3 regions of the Roseovarius sp. PS-C2 genome follow, and region 2 is predicted to be linked to each of the others. Evidence: riboswitches for the same ligand, from Rfam matches in the RefSeq annotation. Region 2 holds a riboswitch; each other region holds the start of a gene.
What was found. Region 2 has a riboswitch for cobalamin ahead of KPG71_RS04920 (hypothetical protein). Riboswitches for the same ligand answer to the same signal wherever they lie in the genome.

Region 1 (10,541 bases), on a different contig from region 2:
GGTCACCTGAAAGAACGTCTGTTGCGGGCTTGCGCCAAGACTCATCGCGGCCTCTTCCACATCCCGCTTGATGCTGACCAGCCGCGCCTGCACAACAAGGATCACGAAAGGCAGCGTGAAGATCACGTGGCCAAGCAGAAGCAGCGTGAAACTCTTGTTGATCTGAAGGAAGTTCAGGAACAACAGCAGCGCCACGGCCAGCACAACCTCGGGCACGAGGATAGGCGCGATCAACAAGGTCGAGATCAGGTTCGCCCCGGCCACGCGATACCGTACCAGCGCCAGACTGGCCAGAACCCCCAAGGTCGTCGAAATCAACGCCGTCAGAAGACCCAGAACCACCGACGTGCGAAAGGCCCGCAGGATCGCTTCGTTCTGCGCCAGTTCCACGAACCAGCGGAAGGAAAACCCCGTCATCGGAAAACTGCCGAACTGGCTGGCGTTGAAGGACAACAGGACCACGACCGCCACCGGCAGGAACATGAACAGATAGACCAATACGGTCCAGGCTCGAACGATCTGCCATCCCATCAGCCCAACCCCTTCATCAGTTGCGCCATGCCCAGATAGCGGTTGTAGATCAGCACCAGCGCCCCCAGCACCACCAGCAACATCAGGCTGAGCGCCGAGCCGAGCGGCCAGTTGAGCTGTGTGATGATTGCCTCGAACACAAGGTTGGCGAACATCGCATCGGTCGGCCCGCCCAGAACCAGCGGCGTGATGTAGGTGCCAGCGCCCAGCACGAAACACAGAAGCCCGCCAGCGGCCAGACCGGGCAGCGACAAGGGCAAGGTCACCTGCATAAAGGCTTGCCAGCGCGTCGCGCCCAGGGAATTGGCCGCGTCCTCCAGGTTGGTGTCGATCCCGTCGAGGCTGACAAAGACGTTCAGCACCATGAAGGGCAGCAGGAAATGCACGAGCCCCAGAATGACCGTGGTCTCGTTATACAGCATCTGGATCGGTTCACTGACGATCCCCAATGCCATCAGCGCCGAATTGAACGCGCCGGAAACACCCAGGATGTTGATCCAGCTCATCGTGCGGATGATGTAGCTGATCCAGAACGGCAGCATCAGGAGTAGCAGCAAAATCCCCTTGTTGCCCTTCGAGCGGGCGATGAAATACGCCGCAGGATACCCCATCACTGCGCAAACCACCGTGGTGATGGCGGCGATCTTCAGCGTGTTCAGAAGGATGTCGCGGTAGAACGCATCGGTCAGAGCCTCTTGCCAGTTGTCCAGAAAGAACCCCACCTGGTCCGCACCCGTCGCCGTGCGCAGCCAGAAAGAGTAGATCACGATAAAGAGCAGCGGCACGAACAACAGCAGCGCCACGGCCGTCAGGGCCGGTGACAATAAAATCCACGGTTGTCGCGCCTCACGGGCTTCGACCGACATTTAACTCCCCTTGTCCTCGACCCGTTATCACCGGGCTTGATTTGACGATGCAAAGTGGACAATCATTAATCAAATAGATATTCAGAATTGTGACTATTGATGAAATCAATGAACTCCTCGGACAGTGCCGACCGGCTGATGCGCGAACTGGACTGGAACCTGCTGCGCAGCTTCGTGGTATTGGCGCAATCCCGCTCGGTCACCGAGGCGGCACACAAGTTGCGCCTGACACAGCCCTCGGTATCGACCGCCCTTAAACGATTGGAAGATCGCGTCGGGCGCCGCCTGATCGACCGCAAACCGGGGCATTTCGAACTGACTGAAGCGGGTCAGGTTCTTTACCGCGAGGCGGTGGATATTCAGGGTTCGATCCTGCGGCTGTCCACCCTGATGCGTGAAATGACCGACGAGGTGACAGGCCATGTACGCATCGCCCTCGCCTCGCATGTGATCTGCCCGCTTTTCGATCAGGTGTTGGCCGAATTCCATGCCGAACATCCCCACGCCACCCTGTCGATCGACGTGCTGTCCTCGGCCGAGGCGGTAAACAGCGTCTCGGCTCGGTTTTCGTCATTCGCCGTCTGCCTTGTGCATCAGCGGAACCCGAAACTCGAATACCTGCGCATCTACCGCGAGTTTTTCGGGTTGTTCTGTGGCCCCCCGCACCCCCTGTTCGGGCGTGAGGGGCTGGTGCGGGCCGATCTGGCCGGACATTCCGCTGTCAGCTTTGAAACCGACAGGCTGCAGGATGCACTAAAACCTGTGACCTTGATGCGCGCCGAAGCCGATATGGGCGAACTGGTTGTCGGCACGTCCAGCCACCTCGAGGAAGTGCGCCGCATGATCATCGCCGGGCTCGGGATCGGCCCCCTGCCCCTGCACGTCGCCAAGCGCGATGTTCAGGACGGCGTCATGTGGCAACTCCCCCCATACCAGAACGCACCGGCCATCGACGTGCATGTCGTGTGGAACCCCAAGGCCAGCCTGAATCGGGCCGAGCAATCCCTGCTGAACCGTCTGCTGGAAACAATCGAAGCCACGCCGATGGAGAACCGTACCTATAGCTGAAGGCAATCCAGCCTAGGTCGCCACCGAAATTCTGGCTCCTATACTCGCCATCCAGCCGCGCCCGCCCTTGAGCACGGCAGAATACACCGCACGGCCCGCGGCCTCGCCGATTTCGGTATGCAGCCCTGCATAGGGTTCATCACCAGGCGGAGCCGCGACGGCCACACAATCCGTGCCGGTTCCGGTGGCCCGACCGACCGAAAGCGGCAGGTCCAGATCCATCACCGCAGCGGTGCGCGCCTGTGTGGCGATGCTCATCAATTCCAGCAAAGCGGCCTCACTCAGACCACTATCCACTTTGAGCGCCACGTTGATCGTGCCCCACTCGACCAAGGGCCGCTCCAGCCGATGCCCGACACGTTCGGCATTCGACAATCCGACCGTCGCGACAACCTGCGCATGGGCATCACCCACCACCGCTTCGGACCGCTGATAGCGCCGAATGTCGCAAGAGGTCAGAAACGCCACGGCATTGCACGCCCCGCGCGCCGAAAGATGCCCCTCCAGCCAGTCGGACACATCCACATCGGGCTGTAGGTCAGAATTATGAACCTCTCGCCAAAGGATGCGCCGCGCACTCACGCAACCGGGGCGGTTGATGGACCAGCTCAGCACCTGCATCTCGGTGCCGAGGTCGAACTCCAGCCAAGGATGATCCAGGATGAGATCGTTCACCGGATCACCTCGAGCGGTTGACAAACCGGCCCCTGATCCGTGTCCTGATACCATGCGCTGATCCCGAACACCTCGGCCAGCCGCTCGGGTGTCAGAACATGTGCCGGGCGGCCATCGGCGATCAGGCGGCCCTCACTTAGCAGGACAAGGCGTGTGCAATGACGCGCGGCAAGCCCCAGGTCATGCAGGGACACCAGTGAGGATTTACCCTGCTCCGCCAAGCGCGCAAACGTCTGCATGGTCGATATCTGATGTGCCGGGTCCAGCCCGGCAACCGGCTCATCCGCCATGACAAACGGCGTATCCTGCGCCAGGGCGCGGGCAATCAGAACGCGCGCCTGCTCTCCTCCGGAAAGGCGCGTGGCGGCCCTGTGGCGCATGTCGTCCAACCCCATCCAACGGATCGCCGCATCCACCCGAGAACGGTCATGATCGGTGGGGCTGGCCAATGCCCCGACATGCGGCGTTCGGCCCAGCATGACCAGCGTTTCAACCGTGACGGGCCAAGCAATCTCGCGCTGTTGCGGCATCCATGCGACGGCCCTCGCCCGTTCGGCCAGCGGCACCGCAGCAAGTGAACTGCCCCCCACAAACGGGATCAGACCGAGGGCCGCGCGCATCAGCGTCGTCTTGCCCGCCCCGTTCGGACCGATCAACCCGATGAACTCGCCCTTGCCTACCGACAGCGATACGTCACGGATCACGTCGCGCCGACGCAAGGTGACCGACAGGTTGGTCAGCTCCATCAGTGTCATATCCGCGTCCCCCGCAGCTTGAGGATCAGATGCAGGAACAACGGTGCGCCGACCAGTGCCGTCAGCACACCCAGCTTCAGGTCACGTTCGGGCAGCACGATGCGCACCGCAATATCGGCGGCCAACAGCATTGCCGCCCCGCCAAGCGCCGACGCCCACAACAGCCGCCCCGGCCTGCCCCCCACCAAGGGCCTCAACACATGCGGCACGACCAGCCCGACAAAACCGATGGCCCCGGCAACCGCCGTTCCCGCCCCGACGATACAGGCGGTGCCGACGACAACCGCAAGCCGCAACCGTCCCATGCTGATCCCCATCGCCTCGGCGGCATCCTCACCCAGGGTCATGGCATCAAGGCCACGGCCCGTTGCAGCCAGCAAACCGCCGCCGATCACCATGAACGGCAACGCCAGCCATACATGCGTCATCGAGCGATCTGCCAGCGATCCCATCATCCAGAACACGATCTCGCTGGCGGCAAAGGGGTTGGGCGACAGGTTCAACACCAGCGAGGTCAGAGCCCCGGCCATAGCCGATACCGCAATACCCGCCAGTATCAGCGTGAGTGACGTGCCTCGCGGTCCGGCCAACGCCACGACCACCAAAACGCCGCCCAAGGCGCCGGCCAATGCCGCCATTGGCAAGGCCAGCGCAAAGGCCGTGGCCACCCCGGTCTGAATTGCGATCACCGCCCCCAGAGCGGCGGAGCCCGACACACCGATCAAGCCGGGTTCGGCCAGGGGATTGCGCAAATACCCCTGCATCGCCGCCCCCGACACTCCCAGACCGGCCCCGATCATCACGGCCAGCAATGCGCGTGGCAGGCGGATTTCACGCATCACCATTGCCTGCGGGCTTTCATCCATCGTGAACAGGGCGCCAAGACCTTCCCCCACGCCTATTCCCGCTGGTCCGATCAACAAAGACGCCGCAAACAACCCGAACAAGAGAAGGACAAGAGGCAGCACCAGTCGCATTATCGATCCGCTCCCGTCATGCTACGCCGGGTCCGAGCCAGGTCTTCGACCGCGCGCAACACATAGGGTGTCCCGCAAACCCAATCCTGATCGGTCATGGCCGTCATCGTGGAACCGCTCCGAAGCGCCCCAAGCACCGGATGATCCAGTATCTCCTCCGAGCGCGATCCGCCCGGATAACGGCGTGCGGCGATCACTGTTTCGGGGGCGATCATGGCCAACATCTCCAGCGGCATCTTCATGCCCGCTCGATACCCCGCTTCGTCCGCGGCATTGGCAAACCCGGCAGCCAACAGGATTTGCCCGGCCAAAGTTTGATCCCCCGCCGTATAACCGTTGGCATAATACAACGCTGCACGCGGGCGATCTGACACGTCCTCTTGCAACGCGGCCAGCCGGACATCGAATTCGGCCACCATGGTTTCGGCGACAGCCGGACGCTTCAGAACCTCGCCCATCTGCACGAGTCTTTCACGTATATCGGCCAGAGTGCGCGCAGGCTGAAACACGGCCACCGGCACTCCAAGGCGTTCCAGCATTGAAACCGTGCTGTGCGGCGTCCACGTTCCGGCAACCACCAGATCGGGTTGCAAGACATAGATTTCCTCGGCCAGCCCGTGGTTCATTCTGTAGCTCCCGGCCTGATTGGCCATGGCCGATGACCGGGGATCGCTTGCCACATGCGACACCGACAAAAGCTGACCGGGCGCGGCCAGCAGCATCGCCAGCTGATCGGTACACAGGTTGATCGACACGACACGACCCGGCGCATCGGCCTGCACCGGTTGCACCGCAGCCACTAAAAGGGCCACGGTGCCTGCCAATATCCTGTGGATGCGCGTCATGCCGATCCTTTTCAGAACTTCGCCGCCACACCGAAATAGACGGTACGCCCCTGTGTGGCATAGCCTTCCAGTTCTTCGTATTTTTCATCCAGAAGGTTCGAAATCCGTCCCGTCAACTGGACACGGTCATTAATATCATGGGTGAACCCAAGATTGACCACGGTGTAATCGTCCAGCTTGATCCGGTCGAAATCATCGCTCGGGACACCGCCGGGCAAGAAGCTCGCCGTTTTGAAGTTCATATCGTAGAGGCCCGCAACACGGGTTACGTCCAGTCGAAATTGCGTTTTGTCATTGGGCAGGCGGTAATCCACCCCAAGCGACAGTTCGTGTTCCGGGCGCCGCACCTCGACAGCGGTCATGCGGCCCATCACAGGAACGGAAACCGGCTCGTTCGCATCCAGCCATGTATAGCCGAGTGACACACCAAGCCGGTCGGTCACGTCCAGACTGGCCGACACTTCCAGCCCGCGCCGATCGCTTTTCCCATTGTTGTTCACCGGAACGGTCTTGCCGATCACCGGATCGAAGCGCGAACCGATCTCATCGGTCAGGGTTTCGTCAAACCAAGTCACGTCGATCACGCCGCGACCATCCAGAAACCGCTGCTCGATCCCGATATCCCACCCCTCGCTTTGCTCTGGCTTCAGGTTCGGGTTGCCCGCGAAATCAGTGGCAAAACCAAACTGCTCGATCAACGTGGGGTTCTGCACCCCGGTGCCATAGGAGGCATGCAAACGCGTCGTTCCGTTCGCCAACAGGTACGATGCGCCAAGCGAATAGGTGGTGAAATCGCTGAACTTGTCATTATCGTCATGCCGCACACCCGCCTGAACAGACAAGCCGTTGATGAAATCGCCCTGATATTCCAGTGCATATGCCGCCTGCTCCTGCTCGCGCTTGACCAGCTGTCCGGGCATGAAAACGATACTGGCATCGTTTTCACGATAGGTCAGCCGCTCGAACTCGGCAGCGAAACTCAGCTTGTGACTGGACGCATCCAGCGTCGCGGCATCCAGCGCCAGCGTAGCCTGATAAGCGATTTTGTTGCGCGTGCCCGTGTTATCCTGATCCTTGATTCCAGCGCCATTGCGGCCCTGCTGGTCGATATGGGAGAAGGAATAAGTCAGCCGGTTTGACAGCCGCCCGCCCCAAAGCTGTGCATCGACGAAAAGCGCGCCATAGGTTTCCTGCGCCTCCGACTGCCCAATCCCGTCTGTCACCAAAGCCGCCCGTGTCGGGGCTGCGTAGTTGAAGATGTCGATATCAGTGCGCCGGTCCACATAACGCAAAGTGCCTCCGACCGTCACGGTGTCGGTCAGGTCATACCGTGCGTTCAGGTTGTACGTAACGTTCTGGCCACCATCGTCCAGACCGCCCGGATCGCCGGAAATATCGAACCCGCCATAATCACGATGCGCGGTCGAAAAGCTCAACTCTCCACGCGCGCCCTTGGCTCTCAGAGCAGTCTCGATATTCGTGCTCCCGTCCGACCCCACTTCAAACGCTGCGCGCCCTGTCACGCCCGGTTCGGTCGCGCGCTTGGTGGTGATCGAAATCACCCCGCCGATCGCCTCCGATCCATAGAGCGCCGATTGCGCCCCGCGCAGCACCTCGATCCGCTCGATTTCAGAGACAACCAGCCCTCCGAAATCGTAATCGCCGGTTTGCTGCGCGGCGACCTCGATTCCGTCGATCAGTACAAGGGTGTGGTTGCTTTCGTGGCCACGCAATCGCACAACCGTTTGCCCGCCCAATGTGCCCGTTTGAGAGACCGATACCCCCGGCACGGCACGCAGCGCTTCGGAGACATATGCCACGCCGCGCGCCTCGAGGTCTTCGGCGGTGATCACGGTCGCGGCACGCCCATATTTGGATGCACTCACCGGTGCGAGGCCACCGGATACGATGATCGGGTCGAGGTCGATAACCTCTTGCGCAAACGTCGCTTGTGCCGACAGCGCGGAACCGGTCAGTAGAAATGCCAGAAATTTAAGGTGCATGTTTTTTGCCCCTTCCTTGGCCGTACAGGCCCGTTTCGAACGAAAGTCGTAAGGAAGAACACAATCCTCCGCCGACGGTGAAATGCCACCACTGACGGAAAATTCCGTTGTCCAGCGCGCGCCCCGCGCCCGGACAGGGTGATCACTTCGGCAGGTCTCCTGACTTGCGGGTCATGGCTTGGCCGGGTCTTCCCGCCGTGGCGCAGGCCAGGGCAGTGACATTGGTCCGGCTTCGCTCGCCGCTTACAGTTGCGGGGGCAGTCGCGGAATTGGCACCTGTAACGGCACCGCACCGTGTTCCCTTTTCACCGGACAGAAAAAGCTGCCCGGACCGAAGCAAGGCGATGTGTAAACCGAATCGAATATACTGGAAAGCCCAAAGACGGCAGTACGATGCCCGATCACGCCGGACCCAGCCGCCGCCAGAACACCATGCCCCTAGCCGGTTTCTTCTTCGAGATGCAGTTTCATGTCGATCAGAACCTGCTGAAGCTGCGTGGTTTCGCGCAGCAAGCGCTTGGCCTCGTTGACCGTGATAACGCCGTCCTCGATGGATTGCTGGTATTCCGCCATCAACATGGCGAACCGCTGAGACAGGGCGATCACGTCGCTGTTCACTCCACCCGTTCGCTCTGTATTCCGGCGCTCCGAATTGAAATTGAGCCCGATCCCCTGCAATTCAGCCAAGGCACCCGTTACATGCGGATAGGAAGCAGCCTCTTCCAGGGCTGCGACGGCGTCAATCGGCATAAAGCGGTCTGCGTGCTCGTCATGGTCGGAATAATAACGCCCCAAGGTTGCCTTGGACTTGCCGGTCAACTGGCATGCCGGCTCGATTCCCACGTCCTTGACCAGCGCCTCAGTGTGTTTCTTGAGGTAACTTCCAATTGTCGACATGCACTCATCCTTAAAGGCGCCCACTTACGCGGGGAATCCCAAAGCGGTTTTCCCATTTAGCGCTTTATCTCGAAATGTAACTGATAAGGCAATCCCGAGGTCTTTCAGAGCCGGGTTCCGAATGCCCCGCAACCCCTTGCGGGGCGGGGTGGGGTCAGGGTTTTGGCCCGGCCCTTGCCAATGGCGCATCTGTCATCCCCGGAAGGCGACTTCCAACAGGTGTGCACAGGCGGGGCCGGACCCCACCCCACCTTGATCCTCCAAAACCCGTCGCAGCCGAACATTCGGATCAGGCCTTTTCCAACAGAACCGACCCCACGGAATAGCCCGCGCCGAACGAGCAGATCAGGCCGTTATCCCCGCTCTCAAGGTCATCGGAATACTTGGAAAACGCGATGATCGACCCTGCGGACGATGTATTGGCGTAGTCCTGAAGAATGTTCGGCTGTTCCTCGGGGGCGGGGACACGCCCCAGAACTTTCTTGCCGATGAAATCGTTCATCGACTTGTTGGCCTGATGCAGCCAAAGACGCCGCAATTCATCTGGCGCAACGCCGTCCTCCTCCAGATGCTGCGCAATATGGCGCGACACCAGCGGCAGCACCTCCTTGAACACCTTGCGACCCTCCTGCATGAACTGCATGTCACGCCGATCCGCCATTCCGTCGGGACGGGTACGGCGCAGAAAGCCGTTGTTGTTACGGATGTTGTTGGAAAATTGCGTCGCACAACGGGTCGAGCGGATCACAAAATGCGCCCCCCGTGCGTCCTCGGCCCGTTCCAGCACCACGGCGGTGCAGACATCGCCGAAAATGAAATGACAATCGCGGTCGCGCCATTCCAGATGGCCCGAACATATCTCGGGGTTCACCACCAGCGCACGGCGCACCGACCCTGACCGGATCATGTCAGCCGCCGCCTGAATGCCGAACGTGGCCGAGGAACAGGCCACGTTCATGTCAAACGCGAAACCGCCCGCACCCAGCAATTGCTGTATCTCGATCGCAATCGCCGGATAGGGGCGCTCGTGGTTCGAAGCTGCGCAGATCACCAGATCGACCTCGCCGGCCTCGCACCCGGCCTGTTTCAACGCCTTGCCACATGCATCCAGTGCCATTTCGGCCATGATCGAAGACTCGTCATCGCTGCGCTGACGCAGCAACGGGTGCATGACCGCCGGGTCCAGAACCCCGGTCTTGTCCATCACATAGCGCTGTTCGATCCCGGACGCACCGACAATGAACTCGGGCGATGACATCCCCTTGGTCTCGACCTCGCCCACAGCGATGGCGGCGGCATTCTCGGCGTTGAACGCCTCGGCATAGGCGTTGAAGGTTGCGACCAGTTCTTCATTGGTGATGACCTGATCGGGCGTGAAAACCCCTGAGCCTGTGATCGCGGGCTGAAACATTGGCGGACCTTTCCAAAACGTCCCGCAAGATCAACGCAGCCCTGCCCCCGCGTCAAGTGTGACGACGCGGCAGGGCGTCCCCGAACCTGACGGTCGTATTGATCAGGGCAGCCTTCAGGATATCAGGTTGGGAGGTGTTTCACCATTCAGGGCCGCGCTCAGGTTTTCCACCGCCATCAGTCCCATAGCCTCGCGCACCTCCAGCGCCGCCGTTCCCAGATGCGGCAAAAGCACGACATTCTCCAGGGCGCGCAGGGCATCGGGCACCTTCGGTTCATTTTCATAGACATCCAGCCCCGCCCCGGCGATCTGCCCGCTCCCAAGAGCGGCAATCAACGCGGCCTCGTCCACCACATCGCCGCGTGCGATGTTGACGAAATGCGCCGTGGGTTTCATCGCGGCGAACAGATCGGCGCCGATCAGGTGATGCGTCTCGGCCCCACCCGGCACCGCCACCACGACGATATCCGCCCTGGCGGCCAGATCCTGCATCGTGTCGGCACGGTCGGCATC
Region 2 (10,541 bases):
GATACATCCCCGGCCCGATCCGCGCGGCTTGGTCACATCCTGCGCGGCAAGCGGGGTGGCGGCACTGACGAACAGCGCGGCAAGGCCTGCAATCGCTGGCCCCGTCCGCATCGTTCAGATCTGTTTCTCGGGCATCCGGACGATCAGCCCGTCCAGCGCATCGGTAACCTTGAGCTGGCAGGTCAGGCGCGAGCGTTCGGGATCGGGCTCATAGGCGAAATCCAGCATGTCCTCTTCCATGTCGTCCTTGGCGGGCAGCTTATCCACCCAGGCCGGATCGACATAGACATGGCAGGTCGAACAGGCGCAGGCACCGCCGCAATCCGCCTCGATGCCGGGAATATTGTTGTCACGCGCGCCTTCCATCACGGTCAGGCCATTGGCCACATCGACCACATGTTCGGTCCCGTTATGCTCGATATAGGTGATCTTCGCCATGAACTCCTGTTCTCCCTTGATGTGGCAGACACGCCCGTTACCTAGACAAGCCGACCCCGCCAGACCAGCCCCATTTGCGACCTTTCGGGAAAAGAGATGCGACAAAATCCGCATATTCTCACTTTGTTCCCCAACGCGCACCGCACAGCCCGGCTTTCCTGCCGGGCCCAAAACCGCTAGGGTATTGCAAAACAACGCCTCCGAGGCCCGAGCATGATCTCCCGCACCGCCTTTCCCGCCTTGCTGGCCTGTGGCTTGCTGATGGCCTGCAACCCGGACGTGCCGTCGGCGATGAATGACCCCGAGATCGTGCAAACCCTGCAAGAGGCTCCTCCGGGTGCGCCCCCCGGCACCTGTTGGGGCAAGGAGACCGCCCCCGCCGTGATCGAGACCGAGACCCGGCAGGTCCTGCTGCAACCGGCGCAGGTTCTCGACGACGGCACGGTGCTCCAACCCGCGATCTACAAAACGGAAACCCGTCAGGCGATCCTGCGCGAACGCAAGGTGACGTGGTTTCAAACCCCCTGCCCCCGCGAACTGACCCCCGATTTCATCGCCTCGCTGCAACGGGCGCTCAAGGTGCGGGGTCACTACCGTGGCCCGGTCACGGGCCGCATGGAGCCCCGCACCCGCGCCGCCATACGCGCGTTTCAGGCGCCGCAGGGGCTCGATTCGGGCATCCTGTCGCTTAAGTCCGCCCGGCAACTGGGCCTTGCCGTTGTCGAAGACCCGCTGTCCCCCGGCTGAGCGTCGCATAACGCCGGATTCGGTCCGGGCAGGCCCATCGATTCGCACATCCTTTCGCAGTTGCCGCATGGCAGTGTGATCGAAATGCCACAGCCGTCCGGTGGCCGATTTCCCGCAATCGTCCCGAAACCGCCTGCGCTCTGTGCGCTCCGCTCAACAGAACGGCGCACGGATCGGCCTTGCGCATATGGGCGTTCGCCAACCGCCAAAATTATCGAATGATCGCTTAACCTTAGGTCAGCCTTTCTTATGCATTTTCTGCATAGCAGCATTGATCACGCGGGGTATTGTGCACACGCAGCATCGGCGTATCTTGAGGTCAACAGCAAGACACACACACACCCAAACGGTGTTCACCACTTAAATTCGGACGCAAGACGATGACTTTCGCAAACTACACCCGCGCAACGGAAACCGGCCTCGGACTGGAAATCAGTGCCGCTCTGCATCACCTGATGCAACGCTTTTCCGACTACCGCATCTATCGCGCCACTCTGAACGAGTTGCAGAACCTCGACGACCGTTCGCTGGCCGATCTCGGCCTGCACCGCTCGGGCCTGCGCTCCGCCGCACTGGAAGCCGTATACGGCATTCAGAACTAAAGATTTTTCGAGTTCAGGTGCTTCTCTCCTCCTCCCTGAAGCACCTGTCAATGGCGGCGGCTCCCCTCCTCCTCCCTTAGGAGCCGCCGCCCTAAAGACCCGGGTCACATCCAGACCCAAAAGATTGCGATAGGCCCTCTCCTCCTCCCTGGGCCGCTCGTAAGATGGAACGGCGGCGCCTCTCCTCCTCCCTGGCGCCGCCGTTTTCTTTTTGTGCCAGACACTTGACGGAGAGTGGCCCAACCTGCTCGTATCCCGGTGAACAGCACGGGACAGCAAACATGACCCTTTCCGCCGACACCCCTTCGATCCGTCAGGCCATCATCGACGCCGTCGCCGATGGTTTTGAGCGGCAAACCGAATTTCTGGCCGATTTCACCCGCATCCCCAGCACACGCGGACAGGAAGACCCCGCGCTCGACTTCATGGCCAAGGCCCTGAAGGAGCGCGATTGGGACGTGGATGACTGGAGCGTTCCGACAGCCGCACTGCGGGACCAGCCGGGATTTTGCGATTGCAACGGCGAGGTCACGCATATCCGCTCGGTGGTCGGCACACTCGACCCCGGCACCGGCGGCGGGCGCTCTCTGATACTGCAAGGCCATCTCGATGTCGTGCCCGAAGGCCCGCATGAAATGTGGGCAACGCCGCCCTATGATCCGCAAATCCGCGATGGCTGGATGTATGGGCGCGGCGCGGGCGACATGAAGGCGGGTAAGGTCGCGGCGCTGTTCGCCGTCGATGCCCTGCGCCGGGCGGGCCATGCCCCGGCGGGCCGGGTGCATTACCAATCGGTCGTCGAAGAGGAAAGCTCGGGCCTCGGCGCGCTGTCCACCCTCGCGCGCGGCTATCGCGCCGATTGCGCCTTCATCCCCGAACCCACCGGTCTCGGGCTGGTGCGCGCGCAGGTCGGCGCGATCTGGTTCCGCCTCAAGGTGCGCGGACGGCCCGCCCATGTGGCCTATGCCGGCACCGGTTCCAGTGCGATCACCGCCGCGATGCACCTCATCAACGCGCTTCAGGACATGGAGAACGACTGGAATGCCGAAGCCGCCAATCACCCGCATTACCGCGAAGTCACGCACCCGCTGAATTTCAACGCCGGTATGATCCGGGGCGGCGACTGGACCTCCAGCCTGCCCGCCTGGTGCGACGTGGATTGCCGCATGGGCCTGCTGCCCGGCGATGACGTGGAGGCGCGCCGCGCGCAAATCGTCGATACCGTCGAAAAAGCCGCCGCCGCCCACCCCTTCCTGCGCGACACCCCGCCCGAAATCGAATGGACGGGGTTCATGGCCGATGGTTACGCGCTCGAAAACGCCGACGCCCCCGAGGCCGCGCTGGCCCGCGCCCATGCCGCCGCCACAGGGCAGGCCAAACCCGAGGATCAGTCATGGACAGCCCTGACCGACACGCGGTTTTACGGGCTCTACCACGGCATCCCCAGCCTGTGTTACGGCCCCGAAGCCGACAGCATCCACGGCTTTGACGAAAAGGTGAATCTCGCCTCGATGCAACGCTGCACCGAGGTGATCGCCCTGTTCATCGCCGACTGGTGCGGATTGCGACCAATAGGGGGTTAATGCAGGGCCAGCGCCCGCCGCCTGCGGCGCACCGGGCGCGCCGCGCCACCGCTTCCGGCCTGTTTCAGAAACCCGACAAAGGCCTGCGCCGCCGGGCTGACCGCATTGCGCGCCTCCGGACAGTCCAGTGCGACCTGCGCCGCCCGTGCGGTCACCGCGTCCGGTTCGGCGAAAACCCATTCCAGAAATCCCATGCGCGCCACCGCCTCGGCCTCGGCCCCGGTTGCGTCGCTGGTTTCCAATCCGCTCAGAATGCGGCCTGCACTCATTTCGTTCACTCCTTCGGCCACACCCCGGGCCGATCTGGGGCAAAGGACCATGTGAACGAAACGAAACCGGACGCCGGTTTCCCCCGTCCGCACCGCCCTCCGCAGCTTGACGTTGTCCAAGGCTGGTTTCCGGGCTTGGAGAGATCGGATGCAGCGCCTTCCCGGACCTGTTCACGCGTCCAGTGGCCTTGTGCCGCATCCCCCATCCTTACCGTTGCGGGGGCAGCGCCGGAGTTTCACCGGCTTCCCAATTCTCCCGCATTATGCGGGCACCTCGGAGTTTGAGAGTGCCCCGGAACGCCGAGTCGCGCAAGCTGTGAAAACGCCATTTCCGGCCGGCCACCGACACGCCGCAACCCTCGTCCGTTTCGAAATATTCCGCGCGGCTTGTGAGAACGGGATCAGAACGGCACGTCGTCCGTGCCCATGACGAATCGCGCCACCACTTTCTTGACGCCCGCCTTTTCAAAATCGATCTCCAGCTTGTCGCCCTCGATTCCGATGATCGCGCCATAACCGAATTTCTGGTGAAACACCCGCTCGCCCACCGTATGAGCGCTGACGGCCTGCGCGTCGATCACGCTGGATTTCGCCCCGCGCGGCTGGCTGGCGGGCCGCTCGGCGGCACGTTCCTGCAACCGCCGCCACCCCGGCGAATTATAGACATTGGCCTCGGCCACGCGCTGCTCCAGCCCGCTTTGCGCCGCACCGCCCGCCGCCGCGCCATAGTCCCCGCCATACAGCCCCGGCGGGGTCAACACCTCGACATGCGCCTCGGGCAATTCGTCGATAAAGCGCGAGGGCAATTGCGATTGCCACTGCCCATAGACCCGGCGGTTCCCGGCAAAGGAAATCGTGCAAAGTTCCTCGGCCCGCGTGATGCCCACATAGGCCAGCCGCCGCTCTTCCTCGATACCTTTCAGCCCGCTTTCGTCCATCGAGCGCTGCGAGGGAAACAGCCCATCCTCCCACCCCGGCAGGAACACGGCGGGAAATTCCAGCCCCTTGGCGGCGTGCAGGGTCATGATCGACACCTTCTCGCCCTGCTCGTCGCTTTCGTTGTCCATGATCAGGCTGACATGCTCCAGAAACCCGCCAAGGTTCTCGAACTGCTCCAGCGCCTTCACCAGTTCCTTGAGGTTCTCCAGACGCCCCGGAGCCTCGGGCGTCTTGTCGTTCTGCCACATCTCCGTGTAGCCGGATTCATCTAGGATGATCTCGGCCAGCTCCACATGGCTGAGGTCCGCATCGCCCGTCATCCGGCCCCAGCGTGACAGGTCCACCACCAGCTTGCCGAGCGCCTGCGCGCCCTTGCCCTTGATCGCACCCTGCTCCACCGCCAGGGCCGCGCCATTCAGCAACGACACGCCATTCTCCCGCGCGATTCGCTGGATCGTCTGCTGCGCCTTGTCGCCAAGCCCGCGCTTGGGCGTGTTCACGATCCGCTCGAAGGCCAGATCGTCTGCAGGGCTGACCACCAGCCGGAAATAGGCCATGGCGTCGCGAATCTCCATCCGCTCGTAAAACCGCGGCCCACCAATCACCCGATAGGGCAAGCCGATGGTCAGGAACCGATCCTCGAAGGCGCGCATCTGGTGGCTGGCGCGCACCAGAATCGCCATCTCGTCCAGCCCGATGGGCCGCATCCCGCGTGTGCCGCGCTGCATCGCCTCGATCTCTTCACCGATCCAACGGGCCTCTTCCTCGCCGTCCCAATGGCCGATCAGGCGCACCTTTTCGCCCTCGGGCGCGTCGGTCCACAACTCCTTGCCAAGCCGCCCCTTGTTGGCCGCGATCACGCCCCCCGCAGCCGCCAGAATATGCGGGGTCGAGCGGTAATTCTGCTCCAGCCGGATCACCGTGGCGCCGGGAAAATCCTTCTCGAAGCGCAGGATGTTGCCCACCTCGGCCCCGCGCCAGCCATAGATCGACTGATCGTCGTCCCCCACGCAGCAGATATTCCTGTGCCCCCCCGCCAGCAGCCGCAGCCAAAGATACTGCGCGACGTTGGTATCCTGATACTCGTCCACCAGAATATAACGGAACCAGCGCTGATACTGCGCCAGCACATCCGCGTGCTGCTGGAAAATCGTGACCACATGCAACAGCAAGTCACCGAAATCCACCGCGTTCAGCTCACGCAGGCGGGTCTGGTATTGCCGATACAGCGCCGGGGCCTTGCCATCGAACGCCGATGCCTCGCCGGCAGGCACCGTATCCGGTGTCCACGCACGGTTTTTCCAGTTGTCGATCACCCCCGCCAATTGCCGCGCAGGCCAGCGTTTGTCGTCAATGCCAGCCGCCTGAATCAACTGCTTGAGCAGGCGAACCTGATCGTCGGTGTCCAGAATGGTGAAGTTCGATTTCAGATCGACCAGTTCCGCATGGCGGCGCAGCAGTTTCACGCAGATCGAATGGAACGTGCCCAGCCACGGCATTCCCTCCACCGCCTCGCCCAGCATCCGGCCCACGCGCTCTTTCATCTCGCGCGCCGCCTTGTTGGTGAATGTCACCGCCAGAATCTCGTTCGGACGGGCCGAACCGGTGTTCAGCAGATGCACGATACGGGTGGTCAGCGCCTTGGTCTTCCCGGTCCCCGCCCCGGCCAGCATCAACACGGGGCCATCCAGCGCCTCGACCGCCGCGCGCTGCTCGGGGTTGAGATCGTCGAGATAGGGCATCGGCCGCGCCGCCAGGGCGCGCGCGGACAGGCTGGCGCCGTCGAAGGCGTCGGATTCGTCATAACTGCTCATGCCGCTCAGGATAGCGCGGGTTAAATTCGAGTTAAAGAGAATGTTCAGGGATTGTTCCAAGGCCTTGCGCCTCTCCGTCCCGGCACTGGACAATACCGGGGACGCGCTTACAGTCGCGTCATGGATCTGCATTCCCGATACCCCGCGCTCGGCGACCTGCGCGCCCGCGCCCGCCGCCGCATCCCGCATTTCGTCTGGGAATATCTCGACAGCGGCACAGGGTCCGAGGCCACGACCGCCCGCAACCGCCGCAAACTGGACGAGGTTCTGCTGATGCCCTCGGCCCTGCATGGTGAGGTCGCGCCCGACCTGTCGGCGCAGCTGTTCGGCCACACCCTGCCGCTGCCCTTCGGCATCGCGCCGCTTGGCATGTCGGGCATGATCTGGCCGGGGGCCGAACACCTGCTGGCACGCGCCGCGGCACAGGCGGGCATTCCCTATTGCCTGTCCACCGTCGCCACGCAGACGCCTGCCGATCTCAAGGGCACGCTCGGCGACCACGCCTGGTTCCAGATGTATCCGCCCCGCGATCCCGACATTCGCAAGGACATGCTGCAAAAGGCACGCGATGCGGGCTTTGGCGTGCTGGTCCTGACGGTCGACGTCCCGGTGCCCAGCCGTCGTGAACGGCAGGTGCGTTCAGGCCTGACCACCCCGCCAAAGCTGACGCCCCGCCTGATGGCGCAGGTCGCGTGCCGCCCGGCCTGGGCGCTCGGCATCGCGCAGCGCGGCATGCCCCGGATGAAACTGATCGACGAATATGCCGGGAATGTCAGCGGCCTGCCCTCGACCAAACACGCGGGCTACCTGCTGCGCACCGCGCCGGACTGGGATTACCTGCGCTGGCTGCGCGAGGCATGGGACGGGCCGATGATCGTCAAGGGCGTCATGGAAGCGCGCGATGCCGAACGGCTCGAGGCCGAGGGCGTCGATGCGGTCTGGATTTCCAACCATGCCGGGCGACAGTTCGACGCCGCCCCCGCCACGATCGAGGTGCTGCCCGCCATCCGCGCCGCCACCTCGAAACCCGTGCTGATCGACGGCGGGTTCGAGGGCGGGCTCGACATCCTGCGCGCCATCGCGCTCGGGGCGGATTTCGTGATGATGGGGCGGCCCTGGCACTATGCGCTCGGGGCGCTCGGGGCCGATGGCCCGGCCCATCTGTGCGACATCCTCTCGCTCGACCTTCAGGCCAACATGGGCCAGCTCGGCCTGTCCGCCCTGTCCGGGGCACGCGGCAGGATGATTCCCGCCCCATAGGAAACCTATACACCCGCCACGCGGCACCCTAATAGCCAGAAAAACGCCAAACCCTTGAAACAAAACATATAACACTCTCTGCCCGGCAGGGTGGCGCGGCTACCCGTTCGGGCGGGAAATGTCGCGTTACGGTGAAAGACGTCGCAGCGGCATTGCGCAAACCTTTCACAATTCCTACAAACTGGCCGCACCGGCGCTGCACCGCAGCAACCGCGCATCGCACGCGCCGGCCAGACAACATGCGACAGACAGGGGGGCTGAAGCCCGTGAGCGACTTCAAAAAGATCCTTATCGCAAACCGCGGCGAGATCGCGATCCGTATCATGCGGGCGGCGAACGAGATGGGCAAACGCACCGTCGCCGTCTTCGCCGAAGAAGACAAACTGGGCCTGCATCGGTTCAAGGCTGACGAGGCCTATCGCATCGGCGAGGGGCTCGGCCCCGTGGCCGCCTACCTGTCGATCGACGAGATCATCCGCGTCGCCAGGGAAAGCGGCGCCGACGCGATCCATCCCGGCTACGGGCTGCTGTCGGAAAACCCCGATTTCGTCGATGCCTGCGTGGCCAACGGCATCGCCTTCATCGGCCCCAGGGCCGAAACCATGCGCGCCCTCGGCGACAAGGCCAGCGCACGCAAGGTCGCCATCGCGGCCGGTGTGCCGGTGATCCCCGCCACCGAAGTTCTGGGCGACGACATGGAGGCCATCCGCAAGGAAGCGGGCGAAATCGGCTATCCGCTGATGCTCAAGGCCTCCTGGGGCGGCGGCGGGCGCGGGATGCGCCCGATCCAGAACGCCGATGAACTGCCCGAAAAGGTCATGGAAGGCCGCCGCGAGGCCGAGGCCGCCTTTGGCAACGGCGAGGGCTATCTCGAAAAGATGATCACCCGCGCCCGCCATGTCGAGGTGCAGATCCTCGGCGACAAGCACGGCAACATGTATCACCTGTTCGAGCGCGACTGCACCGTGCAGCGCCGCAACCAGAAGGTCGTCGAACGCGCCCCCGCCCCGTATCTGAGCGACCTCCAGCGCGCCGAGATCTGCGAACTGGGCTACAAGATCTGCAAGCACGTGAACTACGAATGCGCGGGCACGGTCGAATTCCTGATGGATATGGACTCCGGCCAGTTCTACTTCATCGAGGTGAACCCCCGCGTGCAGGTCGAACACACCGTCACCGAGGAAGTGACCGGCATCGACATCGTGCAGGCGCAGATCAGGATCGCCGAAGGCAGGACCATCCAGGAGGCCACCGGCAAGGCCAGCCAGGACGCCATCGCCCTGAACGGCCACGCCCTGCAAACCCGGATCACCACCGAAGACCCGCTCAACAACTTCATCCCCGATTACGGCCGCATCACCGCCTATCGCTCGGCCACCGGCATGGGCATTCGCCTCGATGGCGGCACGGCCTATGCGGGCGGGGTGATCACGCGCTATTACGACAGCCTGCTGACCAAGGTCACGGCCCATGCGCAAACCCCCGAGGCCGCCATCGCCCGGATGGACCGCGCCCTGCGCGAATTCCGTATTCGCGGTGTCTCCACCAACATCGCCTTCGTGGAAAACCTGCTGAAACACCCGACGTTTCTCGGCAACGAATACACCACCAAATTCATCGACGAGACCCCCGAACTGTTCCAGTTCGCCAAGCGGCGCGACCGCGGCACCAAGGTTCTGACCTATATCGCCGACATCACCGTGAACGGGCACCCCGAAACCACCGGTCGCGCGAAACCCGCCGCCGATGCCAAGCCCCCGCGCCCGCCGCGCCTGATCGGCGATCCCGCCCCCGGCACCAGGACCCTGCTGGACGAAAAGGGCGCCAAGGCCGTGGCCGACTGGATGCTCGGGCAGAACCGGCTTCTGCTGACCGACACCACCATGCGCGACGGGCATCAGTCGCTTCTGGCCACGCGGATGCGCTCGATCGACATGGTCAGGGCCGCCCCGGCCTATGCCGCCAACCTGCCGCAACTCTTCTCCGTCGAATGCTGGGGCGGGGCCACCTTCGACGTGGCCTACCGCTTCCTTCAGGAATGCCCCTGGCAGCGCCTGCGCGACCTGCGCGCCGCCATGCCCAACCTTCTGACGCAGATGCTGCTGCGCGCCTCCAACGGCGTGGGCTACACCAACTACCCCGACAACGTGGTGCAGGAATTCGTCCGTCAGGCCGCCGAAACCGGCGTCGACGTGTTCCGCGTGTTCGACAGCCTCAACTGGGTGGAAAACATGCGCGTCGCGATGGACGCGGTGATCGACACAGGCAAGATCTGCGAAGGCACGATCTGCTATACCGGCGACATCCTCGACCCGGACCGCGCCAAGTACGACCTGAAATACTATGTCTCGATGGCCAAAGAGCTGGAAGCCGCAGGCGCGCATATCCTCGGCCTCAAGGACATGGCGGGCCTGCTGAAACCCGCCGCCGCGCGGGCGCTGGTCAAGGCCCTCAAGGACGAGCTGACGATCCCCGTGCATTTCCACACCCATGACACCAGCGGCATCGCGGGCGGCACCATTCTGGCGGCAAGCGATGCGGGCGTCGATGCCGTGGACGCGGCGATGGACGCGTTCTCGGGCGGCACCTCGCAGCCCTGCCTCGGCTCCATCGTCGAGGCCCTGATGCACACCGAACGCGACACCGGCCTCAGCATCGAGCGCATCCGCGAAATCTCGAACTACTGGGAACATGTCCGCGCGCAATATGTCGCCTTCGAATCCGGCCTCGCCGCGCCGGCCTCCGAGGTCTACCTGCACGAAATGCCCGGCGGGCAGTTCACCAACCTCAAGGCGCAGGCCCGCAGCCTGGGGCTCGAGGAAAAATGGCCCGAGGTGGCGAAAACCTATGCCGACGTGAACCAGATGTTCGGCGACATCGTCAAGGTCA
Region 3 (10,541 bases), on a different contig from region 2:
CGGGCTTTTCGTCACCCTCCAGCATCGCGCGGGTGTAAGACAGGAAATTGATGGCATTCTCGGGGCCGCCTTCGACCAGATAGGCCCAAAGCGCATCGTAATCCGCATCGTCCACGGTGGACAGGCCGCGCAGTTCCGCATCGGGTTTGTCGTCGCCGGGCAATAGTGCCAGCGGGAGGCCTGCCTCGTGAAGCCGTGCTGCGTACTGCTCGGCCCCGTATTTCCAGTACCCGACGCCGCCCAGTACCCGCGCGATCACCAGCCGGGATTTCGTCGCGCAATTGTCCAGATGCAGGTCGACCGACATCGGATGCTGTAAATGGGTCAGGTTGGTCAACCGCAGCGTCGGGGGCGTCTCCATCTCGGCCCGCGCCCCGGACAGCGCGGCCAGTTCCGTGTCGGCAGCCGAGACGAACACGACATCCGCCGGGGTCTGGCCAGGATCGACGGGCTCTTGCCCGTCGTCGATCTGTCCCGGAGTGGCGGCAAGCAGGTGCATGAGGAGTCAGCCTTTCGCATGCGGCGGTGGCGCGTCATTGAGCGTTTGCGCCGGAAAAGAGCCAGGGCGCACAACGCCCGGCCTGTCACAGAGTAACCGTCAGGCAGACAATGCCCGTTCGATGGCGGTCCGGTCCAGCCCCGATTGCCCGATGACCACCAGCCGGGTTTCCCTCGGGTCTGTGCCGAACGGGCGGTCGAAATAGCTGTCGACGCGCGGACCCACGGCTTGCAGGGTCAGGCGCATCGGCTTGCCCGCGACGGCGGCAAACCCCTTCAGGCGCAGGATATCGTGTGCGCGGATCACTTCGGCAACCTGCTCGGCAAAGGTTGCCGGGTCACTGATCTCGGGGCGGGTGACCACGAAGGATTCAAACTCGTCGTGATCGTGATCATGGTGGTGGTCGTCCTCCTCATCGTCATGATGATGGTGATGCAGCTCGTGACGGGCGTCCATATCCGTTTCGGCACCTATGCCCTGCCCAAGCAACACATCGACAGGCAACGCGCCCATGGTCGATTTGACCACCTGCACGCCATCGCGGCTGTCATCGCGCAATTGCGCGACAAGGGTCGTGGCCTCGTCCTCACCCAACAAATCGGCCTTGTTCACCACGATCATGTCGGCGCAGGCCACCTGATCGGCGAACAGTTCGGACAGGGGCGTTTCGTGATCGAGGTTCTCGTCCTGCGCGCGCTGGGCATCCACCGCGGCGATGTCATGGGCGAACCGGCCTTCGGTCACGGCCTTGCCATCCACCACCGTGATCACCCCGTCCACGGTGACACGGGTGGAAATCTCGGGCCAGTTGAAGGCGCGCACCAGAGGTTGGGGCAAAGCCAGCCCCGAGGTTTCGATCACGATGTGATCGGGAGCATCTGCGCGCTCCAGTAGTTTTTGCATGGTGGGGATGAAATCCTCGGCCACCGTGCAGCAGATACACCCGTTGGACAATTCCATCACGTCGTCCTCGGCGCAGCCCTCGATGCCGCAGCCCTTGAGAATGCCGCCATCCACGCCCAGATCACCGAATTCGTTGATGATCAGCGCGATGCGCTTGCCATTCGCGTTTTCCAGCATGTGACGGATCAGCGTGGTTTTTCCGGCACCCAGAAATCCGGTGACGACGGTTGCGGGTATTTTTGCGGGCATCTGGTCAACTCCTCAGAAGGGCTTGTCAGCAGGGTGGCCTTGGCCTAGGGCACCCGTGAAAGGACGGCGCATATGCACCGGATCGTGGTTTGTTCAACATGCGAGGGGATGGACGGCAAGGGCTTTGCCGCCCGGCTGCGCGTTGCGCTGGCGCAACGGGGTCTGGCGTTCGAGGTGCAGGACCATGCCTGCATGTCGAATTGCGCTCGGCCCCTCTCGGTGGCCTTTGCGGCACCGGGCAAGGCCACGTATCTTTTCGCCGATATCGACCCCGCGATTGACCTGGACGATACACTGGCCTTTGCGGCCATGTATGCCGATTGTGCCGATGGCTGGATCGAAGACGCCCGCGATGCGGGACGCTTGCGATCTTGCCTCGTGGGCCGGGTGCCGGCATAGGTCATCATTCGATCACCACCTGCGCTGTGGCCTCGATCGGTTCGCCGTTGCTGACCAGTTGGGAATGGTCGTTGGTATATAGCGCGACACGTATGTCATGGGGGCCTACAGGCAAGGCCTGAAGCTGCATCCAGGGACCATAGGCGCGCGCGACCTTGATGCCATCCACATAGACATGCGCGTGTCCTTTCCCCGGTACGTGCGGGCCGTTGACGCCTTCGGGATCGAAGGCAAACCCGGTCACCTCGATATGCAGGTTGCGGCTTTGGGTTCCATCGGGATGCAAGGCGATCCTGAGCGTCGGGACAGGGGTGCCCGCTTCGACCATACGGGAATGATCGTGACCGTTCATATCGCCCTGGCCATGATCATGCGCGGCATGATCGTGCACGTCGTCACCATGATGATGACCTTCGAGCTGCACCCCGGTGCCCGCCGCAAGAAGAAAGCCGAAACCGGTTCCGAAAAACAGGCCGATCAGCAGGAAGACAAAGGTCCGAGGCATAAGAAAACTCGTTTATGGGGCCCCGACGGATATCCGCCGGGGCCGGTTAGAGGATCAGGCCGACGCCTGTTCTTCGCGTTGCCAGAAGTAACCGGCGAACAACCCAAGCAGTGCCCAGGCGAAAAATCCGATGCCAAGGGCACGCGCAGCAAGGAGCGCGGCGATCTCCGGCGGAACCGGGCCCGAGAACTCACCCGGATGCGGTGCGCCGATGACATGCGGCGCCAGCAGCAGGATGGCCGCCGTGCTCCACATCAGCCAGCCCTTGCCGAACGCGATCAGCGCAAGCGCGCAGGCCGTTGCCGCTACGGTGCTCCACCACCAGATCTGGCGTAGCGCCACATCGGCAGCCGCCACGCCCGGCACTTCGGGCGGCAGCGAAATTGCCGGTGCAAAGTGGATTGCGACGAATCCCGCAAGCCCCCAGAGAATCCCGGTGCGTGCCGTGATGGCAACGCCCCGTGCCTCTGCAAGTCCCATCGCGGCGATCAGCAACAGCGCGTAACCCACGTAGATGAGCGCCGTGAACAGAATGCTCAGACCGTCGCGCACAGGGTCGAACCCCGGCAGTTCAGGATTGGCGCTTACCGCGTCGGCGCCGAAATGAATCAGATCGCCACCTTCATATAGCTCTGCATGGAGCAGAACCGGCTGCACGAAAAAAAACTGCAACGCGGCCGCACTCAGCCCCGCGCAGAATCCAGCGAGCAACGCGCTGGCCAGAATTTTCTGAAACATGGTTCAGTGGCAGGGAAAGCCGGTGGCGTGGCGCACGTCATGGGCGGCATCGTGCAGGGTCGAGGCCTGAACGTGCCCGGCGATCGTGATGATGCCGAGGCCCAGTATCATGGCGGTCACGAACGGCAGAACGGAAGATTTTGCAGCGGATTGAACCAGTGCGGTCATTGTCTTTTCTCCTTCTTCGCCTCTCACCCGAGGCGGCGGGTTAGGTCCATGCGATGGCTGGTCTCCTGGCTTGCGGGTCGTCGCCGTGCTGCCGCCTTCCCAAGGTGTTACCCCCAGTGGCATTGTGGCAGTGGCTCTCCGCTTACAGTCGCGGGGGCGGCTGACGGTTAAGCGCCCTGTTTGGGTCCGCTGTCACGTCATTCCCAATTCTTCCCGGAACGCTTTGCGCTCATATGGGAACCATTGCCCCACCAATCTGCCCGGAGGACTCGAACCCGTCAAGGTCGATTCCGACGGCCTGCCGCCCGTCTGCGCCATGGCGGGGAAGAAGGGGCGACACCTGCACCGGCCTCGTCAACCTGGTCCGGGCAAGGCCGATGAAAGGCAAGGAATGGCCGAATTTCGCATATATCTTGTGGATAAGTCCCTCTGTGTCCCCATATCGTGGGGTTTGCCGTTGACAGACGCCCCGGCACCCCGTCACATTTTCAGAACGACGGAATCACACGCCCGAGGTGCCCTTGCAGTTCTCCAAGCTAAGACTGACCGGCTTTAAAAGCTTCGTCGACCCGACGGACCTGCATATCGCGCACGGTCTGACCGGGGTGGTGGGGCCGAATGGCTGTGGCAAGTCGAACCTGCTGGAAGCGCTGCGTTGGGTCATGGGGGAAAACCGCCCCACCGCCATGCGCGGCGGCGGGATGGAAGACGTGATCTTTGCCGGCGCCGCCTCGCGCCCGGCGCGCAACTTTGCCGAAGTGGCGTTGCAGATCGACAACTCGGACCGTCTGGCGCCGTCCGGCTTCAACGACAGCGACGTTCTCGATGTCGTGCGGCGGATCACCCGTGACGTGGGTAGTGCCTACAAGGTCAACGGCAAGGATGTGCGCGCACGTGACGTGCAGATGCTCTTTGCCGACGCCTCGACCGGGGCGCATTCGCCCGCGCTGGTCCGGCAGGGGCAGATTTCGGAACTGATCAACGCCAAGCCCAAGGCCCGCCGCCGCATTCTGGAAGAGGCCGCCGGGATCTCGGGCCTCTATCAGCGTCGGCACGAGGCCGAACTGAAACTGAAAGGCGCCGAGCAGAACCTGACCCGCGTCGATGACGTGATCGAACAACTGGCCGGGCAACTGGCGCAACTGGCCCGGCAGGCCCGGCAGGCCGCCCGCTATCGCGCTATCGGCGAAGAGTTGCGGCAGGCCGAGGGGTTGTTGCTCTATCGTCGCTGGAAAGAAGCGGATTCTGCCCGTGCCCGCGCCGACGAAGAGCTGCGCGATCGTACCACCGCTGCGGCGCAGGCCGAATCCGCAGCACGCGAAGCCGCCAAGGCCTGCGCCAGGGCCGAGGATGCCCTGCCGCCCCTGCGCGAGGAAGAGGCGATTGCCGCTGCCATCCTGCAACGCCTTCAGGTGCAGCGTGATACCCTGAACGAGCAGGAGCAAAACGCCCGCGCGCGGATCGAAACCCTGCACAGCCGGATCGAACAGTTGGGCCGAGATATCGACCGTGAATCGGGCCTGAACCGGGATGCGGGCGAAACCATCGAGCGCCTCGAGTGGGAGGCCCGCGAACTGGCCAAGGCCAGCGAGGGACAGTCCGACAAGCTGGCCGCGGCTGCCGAAGCCTCGCACGAGGCGGCGCAGGTGTTGCAGGATCGCGAAACCGATCTCAGCCAGTTGACCGAGGATGTCGCGCGTCTTGCAGCACGGCATCAATCGGCGCAGCGATTTCTGGAGGACAGTCGCAAGACCCTCCATAAAAGCGAGGCCGAGGCCGAGCGCGCCCGCAGTGCGGCGCAATCCGCCAGGGATGCGCTGGCGCGCGCCGGGCAGGATTACGAGGCTGCACAGAGCGCCGAAACCGCCGCGCTCAAGGCTGCCGAGGCCGCCGAGGAAACGCTGAACGCCGCTGAAGCCGCCCGCGCCGAAACACAGGCGCGCGAAACAACCGCGCGCGCCGAACGCTCCGAAGCCGAAGGCGAGGTCAACGCCCTGTCCGCCGAGGTGACTGCATTGGCGCGGCTGGTGGATCGTGACACCGCCGAAGGCGGGCAGATCCTTGATCGTTTGCAGGTCGAGCAGGGCTTTGAAAAGGCGCTCGGCGCGGCACTGGCTGACGATCTGCGCGCTCCCGAAGTGGACGAGGACGGCCCCTCGGGCTGGATGGTTCTGCCGGGGTATCAGGCCGCACAAACCCTGCCCGAAGGCGTGACCGCGCTGACCAATCACGTTTCGGTTCCCGAAGTGCTGGCGCGGCGCATGTCCCAGATCGGTCTGGTCGAGGCCGAGGATGGCCCGCGCCTGCAACCCTTGCTCAAGCCCGGTCAGCGCCTCGTCACCCGCGAGGGCGATCTGTGGCGGTGGGACGGATACAGGGCCTGGGCCGAGGATGCGCCATCGGCCGCCGCGTTGCGCCTGCAACAATTGAACCGGCTCGAAGAGCTCAAGCAGGAACTGGCCCATGCCACGGCGCGGGCCGAGGGGGCGTCACATGCCCATGAAACCCTGCGTGCGAAACTGGCGGACCTGGCCGAGGCCGACAAGCAGGCCCGCGAAGCGCGCCGCGCCGCGGATACCGATCTCAATCAGGCCAACCGCGCCCTCAGCCGGGCCGAGGCCGACCGCAATCTGGCGCAATCCAAGCTGGAATCGATGGGGCTTGCCGTCACCCGCCACGAGGAAGAGGCGCTTGCCGCCCGCCAGCAACTGGCCGAGGCCGAAAAGGGCGTGCAGGATCTGGGTGATCTCGATGCCGCGCGCGCCGAGGTCGAAGATGTCAAGATGACGGTCGAAGCCGCGCGGATGACCATGATGGCCCGACGGTCGGGACATGACGAATTGCGCCGCGAGGGCGAGGCCCGCACCCGGCGCGCGCAAGAGGTCACCAAGGAGATCAGCGGCTGGCGGCACCGTCTGGAAACCGCCGAAAAGCGCAGCGCCGAACTGGCCGAACGCAAGGCCGCCTCCGAGGACGAACTGGCCGAGGCCAACGCCGCCCCCGAGGAAATCGCCGCCAAGCGCGCCGAATTGAGTTCGGAAATCGACAAGGCCGAGGCCCGTCGGGCCGAGGCTGCCGATGCTCTGTCCTCTGGCGAAGGGGCTGCGCGCGAAGCCGTGGCCGCCGAGCGCGATGCCGAGCGCACCGCGTCCGAGGCGCGCGAAGCCCGCGCCCGGTCCGAAGCCCGCGCCGATGCCGCCCGCGAGGCTCAGGCCTATGCCGCCGAGCGCATCGCGGACGATCAGGAGACCACGCCCGAGAACCTTCTGGAGCAGCTGCAGGCCGATCCCGAAAAGATGCCGGCCTCAGAGGCGATCGAGGCCGACGTGAACCGCCTGAAACGGCAGCGTGATGCGCTTGGCGCGGTCAACCTGCGCGCCGAGGAAGACGCCCGTGAGGTACAGGAAGAGCATGACTCGCTGGTTACCGAAAAAGCCGATCTCGAAGGGGCGATCCGTGAATTGCGCAACGGGATCGCCAGCCTGAACCGCGAGGGGCGCGAACGCCTGCTGACCGCATTTGAGCAGGTGAATTCCAACTTCGCCATGCTGTTCACCCATCTCTTCGGCGGCGGCGAGGCCAATCTCGTCATGGTCGAAAGCGACGATCCACTCGATGCCGGGCTCGAAATCATGTGTCAGCCGCCGGGCAAGAAACTGGCCACCTTGTCCCTGCTGTCGGGTGGTGAGCAGACGCTGACGGCGCTTGCCCTGATCTTTGCGGTGTTCCTGGCTAACCCCGCGCCGATCTGTGTGCTCGACGAGGTCGATGCGCCACTTGACGATGCCAATGTGGGCCGGTTCTGCGATATGCTGGACGAAATGTGCCGCCGCACCGAAACCCGCTTCCTGATCATTACCCACCATGCCGTCACCATGAGCCGCATGGATCGCCTGTTCGGCGTCACCATGGCCGAGCAGGGCGTCAGTCAGCTGGTGTCGGTCGATCTCAAGAAGGCCGAGGCGATGGTGGCCTGATCACTCTGAGTTTTTCGTACAATTTAACCTTTCCTTCAGCGCCGGGGCCGATGTTCAATTCGCTGTGAACCTTCGCAGCGGAAGGAGGTGGTCAGACTGACCGAAAGGAACTTCCGAAAATGGATGGTCGCGATTGCAGCGGGAACGCTGGTGATTGCCGTCATCCGGCTTTGGATAGGGCGATGACGCCCTGACAAGGAAAGACCCGGCAGAGAAGCACCTCTGCCGGGTCAACTGTTCAGTGGAAAAACTGACAGAACTTCCGATATGCTCAGCATGATGCGTAATCCTTGCCAAAAAGTAAAGAATACCGCGCGTATCGTGGTTAACGCCGCTGTTTCCTTCCCATCACATCCGCGCGGGTTCTCGCCGGGCTGTCTCGACATCCGCTGATGCGCCCGATAGCTCTTTGGGATGACGCAGTGTTACCCGTTCAGGACGATGCCACCGATGCCGCTTTTCTTGCGCTTTTTTGCTTTTCTCGGCCTTGTGGCCCTCGCCGCCTGCGGAACGCCGCGCCCCGATGGCCCGCCGCTGCCCGGCACCGCGCAGGATGTGGCGCGGCTCGAACAGGCGATCCTTGCCCTCGGCCCCGAGGTCGATCCGGAAGAAGCGCACCGCGCCGCGCGTATTTCTTATGAACATACGCACCGGCTGGCATTGGAATATCAGATCACCGATCCGCCGATCATCCATAACACCAAGGTCAATATGGGCGTCAAACCTCGCGGCCTGTGCTGGCACTGGGCCAAGGACATGGAAACCCGCCTGAAACAAGAGGACTTCCAGACGCTGGACCTGCATCGCGCCATCGCCAACGCCAAGAATCCGATTCTGCTGGAACACAGCACCGTGATCATCAGCCGCGGTGGCGATACCCTGTATGACGGGATCGTACTGGACCCCTGGCGCGAGGGGGGTGTGTTGTTCTGGTCCCCGACACGCGACGATCATCGCTACACCTGGCACCCCAGGGCCGAGATTCTGGCCTGGAAGCTGGGCCATGACCGCGCTCAGCAATTGCTGGCGACCTCAGGAAACTGATCCGCCCGACCCTCAAAGCCTGTTCAGCAAATCCCGTGTCGGCCATGCGTCGGAAGGCAGCCCCAGTTCCTGCTGGATGTCCTGCACGGCGGCGCGGGTGCCCGCACCGAGGATTCCGTCGATCTCGCCCACGTCATAGCCCCGCGCGGCCAGCTTGCGCTGCAAATCCTTCATCTGCGCATCCGACAACCCTTGCGCGGGAGTGCCCGCATTGAACACCGGCGCACCCTCCAGACGGTTGGCGAAATAGGCGGCGGTCAGGACGTAGACGAAACTCTGGTTCCATTCGAAATAGACTCGGAAATTCGGATAGGCCAGAAAAGCCGGGCCGTTGCGCCCCTGCGGCAGCAACAGGCTGGCGGGCAGGTCGCTTGCGATCTGTCCGTGTCGGGCCTGCACCCCCATCCCCGCCCAGTCCGAGGCAGGTTTCACAGTGCGCAGCCCGGTTTGCGCCCAGTCCATCCCTTGCGGCAGCGTCACCTCCTGCAGCCAGGGTTCGTTCGGACGCCAGCCAAGCTCGCTCAGCATCTTTGCGCCCGACATCAGCGCATCGGGGGCCGATGTTTTCAGGTTCACATGCCCGTCGCCATCGCCATCCACCCCGTTGTCCAGAATGTCGCGCGGCAGCATCTGCACCATGCCGATTTCACCGGCCCACGCCCCTGTGGTTTTGGCCGGGCTGAAATCCCCCTTTTCGAACAGTTCCAGCGCGGCAAAAATCTGCGGGCGGAACAATTCGGGGCGACGGCAATCATGCGACAGCGTGACCAGTGCGTTCAGCGTGTTGAAATCCCCCTGAACCGCGCCGTAATCGGTTTCGAACGCCCAGAAAGCCAGCAGGACACCGCGGCTGATGCCGTACTCGCGTTCGATCCGCTCGAAGGTCGCATCGTACTGCTGCGCCAGTTGCCGGCCCTTCTGCATGCGGTTCGCGCTGATCAGGCGGCGGGCGAAATCGACGAAGGGCATCTGGAATACACCCTGCCTGCGGTCGGCCTTGATGACGGCGGGATCGTGCCGCACGGGCGCGAAAAACCGTGTCACGCTGTCGGGGGCATGGCCCCGTGCGATGGCCTCTTGTCGCAACGCATCGACAAATCCGCCGAAATTGCCGCCACAGGTTTGGGCGCTGGCAGGCCCTGCAAGGCAAAGGGCAAGAAAAAGGGGCAACAGGCGCATTGGCGTACCTTCGTGTCGGATCGATTCACGAGGCAGCCTATTGGATCGTCCCGCAATCCGAAAGCGCACGATCCGGGTCGCCCTGCGCCACGCTTCGCGGGCATTCTGACGCTCTCGCATACTACCGCCCGAGGCTATGATGATCGACTGGACCCTGACGTTGCTGATTTTCCTGTTCCCGCTGGCCTACAGCCCCGGACCCGGCAACATGGTCTTTGCCGCCAATGGCGCGCGGTTCGGCATGTTGCGCACGGTTCCGGCCAGCGCCGGGTACCATGCCGCGACATGGCTGGTGACGCTGGCCATCGGTTATGGGTTCGCCACCGGTCTGAGCCGGCTCCCCGGCATGATGATGGGGCTGCAATGGGCAGGTGTGGCGTGGTTGCTCTATCTGGCCTGGGGGTTCCTGCGCGCGGGCCGCATCGGGGCCACGCCCGAGGCCCGGCCTCTTGGGGCGGGGGGCGGTGTGTTGTTGCTGGTTCTCAACCCCAAGGCTTACATGATCATCGCGCTGATGTTCTCGCAGTTCCTGCCGGGCGCACCGGGCGGGCCGGTGATGTCGGTGATCTGGATCACCACGCTGTTCACGCTCAACAATCTATTGGCTTTCACCATATGGACGGCGGCGGGTGTCCGGCTTGCCCGTGCGTTCGACCGGGAGGATCAGGCGCGCAGGCTCAATGCCGGGTTCGGGCTGGCGCTGGCCGGGGCGGCACTGTGGCTGATACTGGGTTAAACCGCACAGCCGATCAGTGCCAGTACGACGACACCGGCCAAGGCCGCCCCCCATGCCCGCCAGAGGGCGGCACAGGCCGCTTCGACCTGCCCCGCGCCGATATCCATGCGCCCAAAGCGATGCACCCACGGGAAATGCTTCAGG

Region 1: it holds a riboswitch for cobalamin, as region 2 does, so the genes downstream of both, KPG71_RS13740 (TonB-dependent siderophore receptor) here and KPG71_RS04920 (hypothetical protein) in region 2, are expected to answer to the same signal.
Region 3: it holds a riboswitch for cobalamin, as region 2 does, so the genes downstream of both, KPG71_RS13915 (CbtB domain-containing protein) here and KPG71_RS04920 (hypothetical protein) in region 2, are expected to answer to the same signal.

Annotation. Positions count from the first base shown of each region.
Region 1 is NZ_JAHKSQ010000006.1:313,640-324,180, reverse strand. It holds gene KPG71_RS13775 (ABC transporter permease) at 1-531, opposite strand, end outside; gene KPG71_RS13770 (ABC transporter permease) at 531-1,397, opposite strand; gene KPG71_RS13765 (LysR family transcriptional regulator) at 1,506-2,465, shown strand; gene KPG71_RS13760 (adenosylcobinamide amidohydrolase) at 2,478-3,140, opposite strand; gene KPG71_RS13755 (ABC transporter ATP-binding protein) at 3,137-3,895, opposite strand; gene KPG71_RS13750 (iron ABC transporter permease) at 3,892-4,872, opposite strand; gene KPG71_RS13745 (ABC transporter substrate-binding protein) at 4,872-5,717, opposite strand; gene KPG71_RS13740 (TonB-dependent siderophore receptor) at 5,729-7,720, opposite strand; cobalamin riboswitch at 7,852-8,071, opposite strand; gene KPG71_RS13735 (hypothetical protein) at 8,159-8,617, opposite strand; gene KPG71_RS13730 (beta-ketoacyl-ACP synthase III) at 8,907-10,028, opposite strand; gene KPG71_RS13725 (D-glycerate dehydrogenase) at 10,143-10,541, opposite strand, start outside.
Region 2 is NZ_JAHKSQ010000002.1:307,572-318,112, reverse strand. It holds gene KPG71_RS04945 (VCBS repeat-containing protein) at 1-111, opposite strand, end outside; gene KPG71_RS04940 (2Fe-2S iron-sulfur cluster-binding protein) at 115-438, opposite strand; gene KPG71_RS04935 (peptidoglycan-binding protein) at 652-1,185, shown strand; gene KPG71_RS04930 (DUF1127 domain-containing protein) at 1,566-1,787, shown strand; gene KPG71_RS04925 (ArgE/DapE family deacylase) at 2,069-3,370, shown strand; gene KPG71_RS04920 (hypothetical protein) at 3,367-3,639, opposite strand; cobalamin riboswitch at 3,742-3,931, opposite strand; gene KPG71_RS04915 (ATP-dependent helicase) at 4,041-6,392, opposite strand; gene KPG71_RS04910 (alpha-hydroxy acid oxidase) at 6,513-7,652, shown strand; gene KPG71_RS04905 (pyruvate carboxylase) at 7,919-10,541, shown strand, end outside.
Region 3 is NZ_JAHKSQ010000006.1:347,145-357,685, forward strand. It holds gene cobN (cobaltochelatase subunit CobN) at 1-499, opposite strand, end outside; gene cobW (cobalamin biosynthesis protein CobW) at 599-1,651, opposite strand; gene KPG71_RS13900 (DUF1636 domain-containing protein) at 1,724-2,050, shown strand; gene KPG71_RS13905 (hypothetical protein) at 2,055-2,555, opposite strand; gene KPG71_RS13910 (CbtA family protein) at 2,610-3,293, opposite strand; gene KPG71_RS13915 (CbtB domain-containing protein) at 3,297-3,461, opposite strand; cobalamin riboswitch at 3,499-3,721, opposite strand; gene smc (chromosome segregation protein SMC) at 3,983-7,438, shown strand; gene KPG71_RS13925 (hypothetical protein) at 7,889-8,482, shown strand; gene KPG71_RS13930 (lytic murein transglycosylase) at 8,495-9,661, opposite strand; gene KPG71_RS13935 (LysE family translocator) at 9,801-10,397, shown strand; gene cbiB (adenosylcobinamide-phosphate synthase CbiB) at 10,394-10,541, opposite strand, start outside.